DNA from 2 places in the Streptomyces sp. NBC_01298 genome. Region 1 is predicted to be linked to the other one. Evidence: riboswitches for the same ligand, from Rfam matches in the RefSeq annotation. Region 1 holds a riboswitch; the other holds the start of a gene.
What was found. Region 1 has a riboswitch for cobalamin ahead of OG730_RS13280 (energy-coupling factor ABC transporter permease). Riboswitches for the same ligand answer to the same signal wherever they lie in the genome.
Positions count from the first base shown of each region.

Region 2: it holds a riboswitch for cobalamin, as region 1 does, so the genes downstream of both, OG730_RS14465 (ribonucleoside-diphosphate reductase subunit alpha) here and OG730_RS13280 (energy-coupling factor ABC transporter permease) in region 1, are expected to answer to the same signal.

Region 1 is NZ_CP108414.1:2,984,045-2,988,456, forward strand. Features, by position in the region: gene OG730_RS13265 (SsgA family sporulation/cell division regulator) at 50-457, shown strand; gene OG730_RS13270 (AMIN-like domain-containing (lipo)protein) at 564-1,100, shown strand; gene OG730_RS13275 (flavodoxin family protein) at 1,135-1,860, opposite strand; cobalamin riboswitch at 1,970-2,163, shown strand; gene OG730_RS13280 (energy-coupling factor ABC transporter permease) at 2,193-2,912, shown strand; gene OG730_RS13285 (energy-coupling factor ABC transporter substrate-binding protein) at 2,921-3,268, shown strand; gene cbiQ (cobalt ECF transporter T component CbiQ) at 3,272-4,021, shown strand; gene OG730_RS13295 (energy-coupling factor ABC transporter ATP-binding protein) at 4,027-4,412, shown strand, end outside.
Region 2 is NZ_CP108414.1:3,261,249-3,265,660, forward strand. Features, by position in the region: gene OG730_RS14450 (carbon starvation CstA family protein) at 1-1,108, shown strand, start outside; gene OG730_RS14455 (CstA-like transporter-associated (seleno)protein) at 1,105-1,302, shown strand; gene OG730_RS14460 (GNAT family N-acetyltransferase) at 1,427-1,924, shown strand; cobalamin riboswitch at 1,991-2,119, shown strand; gene OG730_RS14465 (ribonucleoside-diphosphate reductase subunit alpha) at 2,280-4,412, shown strand, end outside.

The DNA.
Region 1 (4,412 bases):
TGCCGCACGTGCGCCGGCGGGACCCCGTCCCGAGAGAGAGGCGCCCCGCATGACCGGCACCGAACACCGCGTCCTCCCGCTCCGTTTGGAGGCCGCGCCCGCGCCCGTCCCGGTCCGGGGCGTCTTCGTGTACCGCAGCGACCGGCCCTACGAGATCTCCCTCGACTTCGAGGGTGCCGGGATGCACCTCGCCCACTGGGTCTTCTCCCGGGAACTGCTGCTCGACGGCCAGGTCTGCGCCACCGGCGAGGGCGACATCCAGGTGTGGCCGCGCTGGAAGGGCACCGAGCCGCGGGTTTTCCTCGCCTTCAGCAACGGCGCGCAGTCCTGCGTGGTGTCCGCCCGGGCCAAGGACGTACAGGCGCTGTGCCGCCGGATGACCGAGCTGGTACCGCGCGGCCGGGAACACCGGTACTACGACCTCGACGCCGAGCTGAGCGCCCTCCTGCCCAGCTGAACCGGCTGGACCGGCCGAACCCGGTGAACCCGGTGCAACCGCAGTCGTACCGGGCGCGTCTTCACGGCTGACACCGTTCCCCGTCTCTCGGAATCGAGGGGACGCCATGAACCGTCCACGCCGCCGGCAGGCCACCGCACTGGGGTTGGGCGCACTGCTCGCCGCCACTCTGGCCTTCGCCGCACCGGCCTCCGCCGCAGCCACGACCGCAACCCCGGCCACACCCGCCACCACCACCGCCACCGCCACGCCGCTCGTCGTCAATGCCCGCTGGGGCGGTCACTGCACGTACGACCGGGTGGTCGTCGACCTGCGGGGATACGTACCCGAGGTCACCGTGACCCCCGTCCCGAAGCTGGTCTACGACGGGTCCGGCAAGCCCGTCCCGCTGGCCGGGCGGTACTTCCTGGAGATCCGTCTGCACCCCGCCGCCGGACACGACGAAGCGGGCAACAACGTCTACCTCGGGCCCAAGCTCGTCAAGATCTACCTGCCCAAGCTGAAGGGCCTCGCCCTCACCGGCGACTACGAGGGGTACGTCACCCTCGGCGCCGCCTTCGACACCAAGCCCGCCTACACCTCGTTCAAGCTGCACGCCCCGGAGCGCTTCGTCCTGGACGTCGCGCACCCGAACGTCTGCTGAGCACGCACCGCCGGCGGGAGACCGGGCCCGGCCGCTACCGGTGCTCGGGGTTCGGGAAGTCGAAGCGGCAGCCCGCGTCCCACAGGGAGCGCTGGTTGCCGTGCGCCGGCATCCCGCCGGCCCGCTTGAGCAGGGCGGCCAGATGCATGAGGTTCCAGCTCATGAAGGTCGTGTTCCGGTTGGTGAAATCGTTCTCGGGACCGCCGGATCCGGGGTCCAGGTACGAGGGCCCGGGTCCGGCCTCGCCGATCCATCCGGCGTCGGCCTGCGGGGGGATCGCGTAGCCGAGGTGCTGGAGGCTGTAGAGGATGTTCATGGCGCAGTGCTTGACGCCGTCCTCGTTGCCGGTGATCAGCGCCCCGCCCACGCGCCCGTAATAGGCGTACTGGCCCTGCTCGTTCAGGATCGACGAGCAGGCGTAGAGCCGCTCGATGACCTGCTTCATCACCGAGCTGTTGTCCCCGAGCCAGATCGGGCCGCACAGCACCAGGATGTCGGCGTCCATGATCTGGCTGTAGAGCACCGGCCACTGATCGTCGTCCCAGCCGTGGTCGGTCATATCGGGCCAGACACCGGTGGCGATGTCGTGGTCGACGGCCCGGATGAGCGAGGTCCGGACCCCGGCCGCCTCCATCACCGCGCGGCTCTTCCCGATCAGGCCCTCGGTGTTGCTGGGCTCGGGCGATCGCTTGAGCGTGCAGTTGACGTACACGGCGGTGAGGTCGGAGTAGTCGAGGTCCTGCGCGGGGTCGGTAGCCACCCGTCCAGCCTCGCCGGGGCCCGGCGCGGCCGCCACCGGACCGCATCCGTCCGGGGCCGCCGCGGCCCGGCCCGACGGGGGCGGGTTTGTGACCGGTCCGTGCGGCCGACTAGGGTCAGCGGGCCTTGGTGTTCGGGAAACCGGTGGGAAACCGGTGCGGCCCTCGCCACTGTGATCGGGAAGTCCGGCTCCACTCCTGCGGGAAAGCCACTGGGCTGCGCGGGAGGTTCCGCGCTGCCCGGGAAGGCGGGGCATGGACGTCAACCCGTGAGCCAGGAGACCGGCCGGGGCGCGTTGTCCATCCACGAGGTGCTGGAGAGGTCTCCCTACCCATGCATATAGCCGAGGGGTTCCTGCCCCCTTTGCACGCGGTCGCCTGGGGCGCCGCGTCCGCCCCCTTCGTCGTCCACGGCGTCCGCGCGCTCACCCGCGAGGTGAAGGCCAACCCGGAGAGCACGCTGCTGCTCGGTGCGTCCGGGGCCTTCACCTTCGTCCTGTCCGCCCTGAAGATCCCGTCGGTGACCGGCAGTTGCTCGCACCCCACGGGCACCGGGCTCGGGGCGATCCTGTTCCGGCCGCCGATCATGGCGGTGCTGGGCACGATCACCCTGCTGTTCCAGGCCCTGCTGCTGGCGCACGGCGGGCTCACCACCCTCGGCGCCAACGTCTTCTCGATGGCCATCGCCGGCCCGTGGGCGGGTTACGCCGTCTACCGGCTGCTGCGCACGTCCGGGCTCCCGCTGATGGTGACCGTCTTCTTCGGCGCCTTCTTCGCCGACCTGGTCACCTACTGCGTCACCAGCGTGCAGCTCGCCCTGGCCTTCCCCGACCCGGCCTCCGGTGTCGCGGGCTCGCTCGCGAAGTTCGGGGGGATCTTCGCGGTCACGCAGATCCCGCTGGCCGTGAGCGAGGGGCTGCTGACCGTCCTGGTGATGCGGCTACTGATGGCGTCGAGCAAGTCGGACCTGGTCAGGCTGGGTGTCGCGAAGCTGACGGCCCCCCGTACCGGTGGTGGTACCGGTACGGCCACCGGAGAGAAGGCGGCGGCCTGATGAGCGGGATGTCCAAGAATACGAAGATCAACGGCCTGCTGCTGCTCCTGGTGGCGGCGCTGGCCGTGCTGCCGATCGCCCTGGGGCTGGGCGAGGGCAAGGAGGAGCCCTTCACGGGCGCCGACGCGCAGGCGGAGGCCGCGATCACCGAGCTGAAGCCGGATTACGAGCCCTGGTTCTCCCCTCTCTACGAGCCCCCCTCCGGCGAGGTCGAGTCCGCGCTGTTCGCCCTGCAGGCGGCACTGGGCGCGGGCGTGCTCGCGTACTACTTCGGCGTCCGCAAGGGCCGCCGCCAGGGGGCCGCTGCCGCCGCCGCTGCCACCACCACCGCCACCGCCACCGGCCCGGAGGCCTAGGCGGTGCTGCCGATCGACGTGGCCGCGCACAGCAGTCGCTGGCGCGGCCGGCACCCGCTGGAGAAGGCCCTGCTCGGGATCGGGCTGACGGTCACCGCCGTGTGCCTGCCGCCCTGGCCCGGCGGGCCGCTGGTGGCCGCCGCCACCCTCGCCGTGCTGCTCGGCCCGGCCGGAGTGGCCGGCCGGCAGCTCTGGCGGGCCTTCCGGATCCCGCTCGGCTTCTGCTTCACCGGGGCGCTGCCGCTGCTGTTCGCGGTCGGCGGCCCCACGGGGCCGGTCTCCCTGGCCCCCGACGGCCCCCGGACCGCCGCCGAACTGCTGCTGCGTACCTCGGCGGCCTCGCTCGGACTGCTGCTGTTCGCGTTCACCACCCCGGTCTCCGACGTCCTGCCCCGGCTGGTCCGGGCCGGGGTGCCGGCCCCGGTGGTGGACGTCGCGCTGGTCATGTACCGGATCGGCTTCCTGCTGCTCGACTCCATGGCCCAGGTCCGCCGGGCCCAGGCGGCCCGGCTCGGGCACACCGGTCGGGCGGCGGTGTGGCGTTCCCTGGCGGGGCTCGCCGCCACCTCCTTCGTACGGGCCTTCGACCGCGCGGCCAAGCTCCAGGCGGGGCTGGCCGGACGCGGCTACGACGGCGCCCTGCGGGTCCTCGTACCGGAGGCGGCCCTGTCGTGGCGCTTCCTGACGGCCACCGCGGGCCTGCTGGCGGCCCTGATCACCCTGACCCTCACCCTGAAGGGGCTCTTCTTGTGAACCCGGTGGCCACCCCCCTGATCGAGCTGTCCGGCGCGGGCTACGCCTACGAGGACGGCCCGGCGGTCCTGACCGGCGTCGACTTCGCCATCGCGCCGGGCCGGGCGCTGGCCCTGCTGGGCCGCAACGGCAGCGGCAAGACCACGCTGATGCGGCTGCTCAGCGGCGGCCTGCGGCCCGGCGCGGGATCGCTGCGGCTGGACGGCACGGAGGTCTCGTACGGCCGGGCCGGGCTGACCCGGCTGCGTACGTCCGTCCAGCTCGTGGTGCAGGACCCCGACGACCAGCTGTTCGCGGCCTCGGTCGAACAGGACGTGTCCTTCGGCCCGATGAACCTGGGGCTCCCCGCTCCGGAGGTCCGCGCCCGCGTGGACTCGGCCCTCGCCGCCCT
Region 2 (4,412 bases), 280 kb from region 1:
CCCGAAGATGATCCAGAAGGAGACCCAGGTCCGGGTCATCGGCTACGGCGCGATGCTGACCGAGTCCTTCGTCGCCATCATGGCGATCATCGCGGCCTGCATCATCGATCCCGGCCTGTACTTCGCCATCAACTCCCCCGGCGGGGTCGTCGGCGCCACCGTCGAGACGGCCTCGCAGGCCGTCACGAACTTCGGCTTCGCCATCTCCCCCGAGGCCCTCGCGCAGGCCGCGAAGGACGTGGAGGAGACCAGCCTGCTGTCCCGTACGGGCGGCGCCCCGACCTTCGCACTCGGAATGTCGGAGATCTTCTCGGCCGTGGTCGGCGGCTCCTCCATGAAGGCGTTCTGGTACCACTTCGCGATCATGTTCGAGGCCCTGTTCATCCTGACGACGGTCGACGCGGGCACCCGCGTGGGCCGCTTCATGCTCCAGGACACCCTCGGCAACGTGCACAAGTCCTTCAAGGACGTCAGCTGGAAGCCGGGCGTCTGGTTCGCCAGCGCGGTCGTCGTCGGCGGCTGGGGCTACTTCCTGTGGGTCGGCGTCAAGGACCCGCTGGGCGGCATCAACCAGCTCTTCCCGCTGTTCGGCATCGCGAACCAGCTGCTCGCGGCGGTCGCCCTGGCCGTCTGCACCACCCTGCTGATCAAGTCCGGCCGGCTCAAGTGGGCCTGGGTGACGGGCGTTCCGCTGGCCTGGGACCTGGCCGTCACGCTCACCGCCAGCTACCAGAAGATCTTCTCCGACAACCCGAAGATCGGCTTCTTCGCGCAGCGGGACCTCTACCAGGACGGGATCGACGCGGGCAAGGTCCTCAAGCCCGCCAAGAACATGGACGAGATGCACACCGTGGTCACCAACGCCACGGTGGACGGCGTCCTGTCGGTGTTCTTCGCCCTGCTGATCATCATCGTGCTCGTCGACGCGGCCCGGACCTGCCTCAAGGCCATCCGCAAGCCCGAGTCGGTCACCCTGGTCGAGGTCCCGTGGACCGAGTCCAAGCTCGTCGCCCCGGCCGGCCTCATCCCCACCGCCGAGGAGCGGGCCGAGCTCGCCGCGGCCGGCCTCGACTCGGGCGGAGGCCGCGTGAAGGAGCCGGTCGCGTGACGCGCCTGCGCCACGCGCTGGGCCGGGCCCGGTTCTTCGTACGGGAGTTCTCGGGCGAGGCGGCCTACGACCACTACGTCGCCCACGCCCGTACGCACGACCCGGACGCGCCGGTCCAGTCGCGCCGGGCCTTCGAACGGGCCCGTACGGACGCCCGCGAGGGCGACCCGCGCGAAGGGTTCCGCTGCTGCTGAACCGGTGGGCCCCGGAGGCCGACCGATGCCGCTGAACGGCCGGGCCCACGGGGCCGCCGCGTTCCGCCGTCCACCCGACGGAACGCGGCGGCCCCTTCTCTTCCCCTGGCGCACACTCGATGCCATGGACATCATCATCAGGACGGCGGCGACCGCCGAATACGAAGAACTCGGCGAGATCACCGCACGGGCGTACCTCGACGACGGACTGCTGCACTCCTCCGAGGACGACCCCTACCTGAACCGGCTGCGCGATGTCGCCGGCCGGGCCCCCGACGGCGAGGTCCTCGTCGCGGAGTACGAGGGCACGCTGCTCGGCGGTGTGACCTTCGCCCCTCCCGGCAGCCCGCTGTGCGATATCGCGGGCCCGGGCGAGGCGGAGTTCCGGATGCTGGCCGTCTCCCCGGCGGCGCGCGGCCGCGGCGCGGGCGAAGCCCTCGTACGGGCCTGCGTGAGCCGCGCCCGGGAGCTGGAGGGCGTGGACCACCTGGTGCTGTCCACCACGCGGAAGATGCTCGGGGCGCACCGGATCTACGACCGGCTGGGCTTCGTACGGACCCCCGAGCGGGACTGGTACCCGGTTCCGGGCCTCCCCCTGCTCACCTACCGCCTGGAGCTCTAGCGGCGCGCCGCCCCCGAGGAGCGACACAACATGTGGGGGCCAACGCAAGCACCGGCCCCCACATGTATGCTCATGCTCGCTGTCGTCGCAGGGGAATCCGGTGAGAATCCGGAACTGTCCCGCAACGGTATGAAATGCACCGACTCGATCGGCGCATCCGCAAGTCCGAGGACCTGTCGACAGTGCTCCCGGTTCGACCGAACCGGGTGCAGACACGTCCGGGCCTCGCGGTTGGGCCGGTGGACGCCACGTGGCGCACGCGCACTGCCCTGCCAGGCACGCGCTCCCCCACGTGCGCCCCCTCGCGCCCCGCACCAAAGGTGTTCCCGGAGCCGAGCGAGGGAGAGCTCCCCCCGTGACCATCGCGCCTTCCGCACCGCGCGCCGCGTCCGACCCGTCCGCCCATGAGGGTCCGGGGGCCGCGCTCCTGCGCACGCTCACCGAGCTGACCGCCGACCTGCCCGACACCGACCCCGGCCGGGTCGCCGCCGCCGCGCTGCGCGGCCGCAGCGCCGCCGCCGACGAGGCGGAGCTCCGTACGCTCGCCACCGAGGCGGCCGCCGGGCTGATCTCCGAGGACCCGGCGTACTCCCGCCTCGCCGCCCGCCTGCTGACGCTGGCCGTCCGCGATGAGGCCGCCGGCCAGGGCTCCACCTCCTTCTCCGGCTCCGTCGAGGTCGGCCACCGCGAGGGCCTGATCGCCGACCGCACCGCCGACTTCGTACGCCTGCACGCGGGCCGGCTCGACGCGCTGGTCGGGCACGCCCTCGCCGAGGGCGCCGACGACCGCTTCGGCTTCTTCGGCCTGCGCACCCTGCACAGCCGCTACCTGCTGCGCCACCCGATCACCCGCCAGGTCATCGAGACCCCGCAGTACTTCATGCTGCGCGTGGCCTGTGGCCTCGCCGAGAACGATTCGGTCCAGGCCGTCGAGGAAGTGGCCTCGCTCTACCGGCTGATGAGCCGCCTCGACTACCTGCCCTCCTCCCCCACCCTCTTCAACTCCGGCACCCGGCACCCGCAGATGTCCTCCTGCTACCTGCTGGACTCCCCGCTGGACGAGCTCGACTCGATCTACGACCGCTACCACCAGGTCGCGCGCCTGTCCAAGCACGCCGGCGGCATCGGCCTCTCGTACTCCCGCATCCGCGCCCGCGGTTCGCTGATCCGCGGCACGAACGGTCACTCCAACGGCATCGTGCCGTTCCTGAAGACCCTCGACGCCTCCGTCGCCGCCGTGAACCAGGGCGGCCGCCGCAAGGGCGCCGCCGCGGTCTACCTGGAGACCTGGCACGCGGACATCGAGGAGTTCCTGGAGCTCCGCGACAACACCGGCGAGGACCAGCGCCGCACGCACAACCTGAACCTGGCGCACTGGGTGCCGGACGAGTTCATGCGCCGCGTGAACGCCGACGCCGACTGGTCGCTGTTCTCCCCGGCCGACGTCCCCGAGCTGGTGGACCTGTGGGGCGACGCGTTCGACGCCGCCTACCGCAAGGCCGAGGAGTCGGGCCTGGCCCGCAAGACCATGCCCGCCCGCGACCTGTACGGCCGGATGATGCGCACCCTCGCGCAGACCGGCCAGGGCTGGATGACCTTCAAGGACGCCTCGAACCGCACGGCGAACCAGACCGCCGAGCCGGGCACCGTCGTCCACTCCTCGAACCTGTGCACCGAGATCATCGAGGTCACCAACGACGGCGAGACGGCCGTCTGCAACCTCGGCTCGGTCAACCTCGGCGCCTTCGTGCTCGCCGAGTCGGGCGACATCGACTGGGAGCGCCTGGACGAGACCGTCCGCACCGCGGTCACCTTCCTCGACCGCGTCGTGGACATCAACTTCTACCCGACCGAGCAGGCCGGCCGTTCCAACGCCCGCTGGCGCCCGGTGGGCCTGGGCGCGATGGGCCTCCAGGACGTCTTCTTCCAGCTGCGGATCCCCTTTGACTCCGCCGAGGCGAAGGCCCTGTCCACGAAGCTCTCCGAGCGCATCATGCTCGCGGCGTACGAGGCCTCCTGCGACCTGGCCGAGCGCAGCGGCCCGCTCCCCGCGTGGGAGCAGACCCGCACGGCCCGCGGCGTCCTGCACCCCGATCACTACGACGTCGAACTGAACTGGCCGGAGCGCTGGGACGCGCTGCGCGCCCGGGTCGCCGCGACCGGCATGCGCAACTCCCTCCTCCTCGCCATCGCCCCGACGGCGACCATCGCCTCCATCGCGGGCGTGTACGAGTGCATCGAGCCGCAGGTCTCCAACCTCTTCAAGCGCGAGACCCTGAGCGGCGAGTTCCTCCAGGTCAACGGCTACCTGGTGCAGGAGCTCAAGCGGCTCGGCGTCTGGGACGCCCAGACCCGCGAGGCGCTGCGCGAGTCCTCCGGCTCGGTCCAGGGCTTCGGCTGGATCCCGGCGGAGGTGCGCGACCTGTACCGCACCGCGTGGGAGATCCCGCAGCGCGGCCTGATCGACATGGCGGCCGCGCGCACCCCC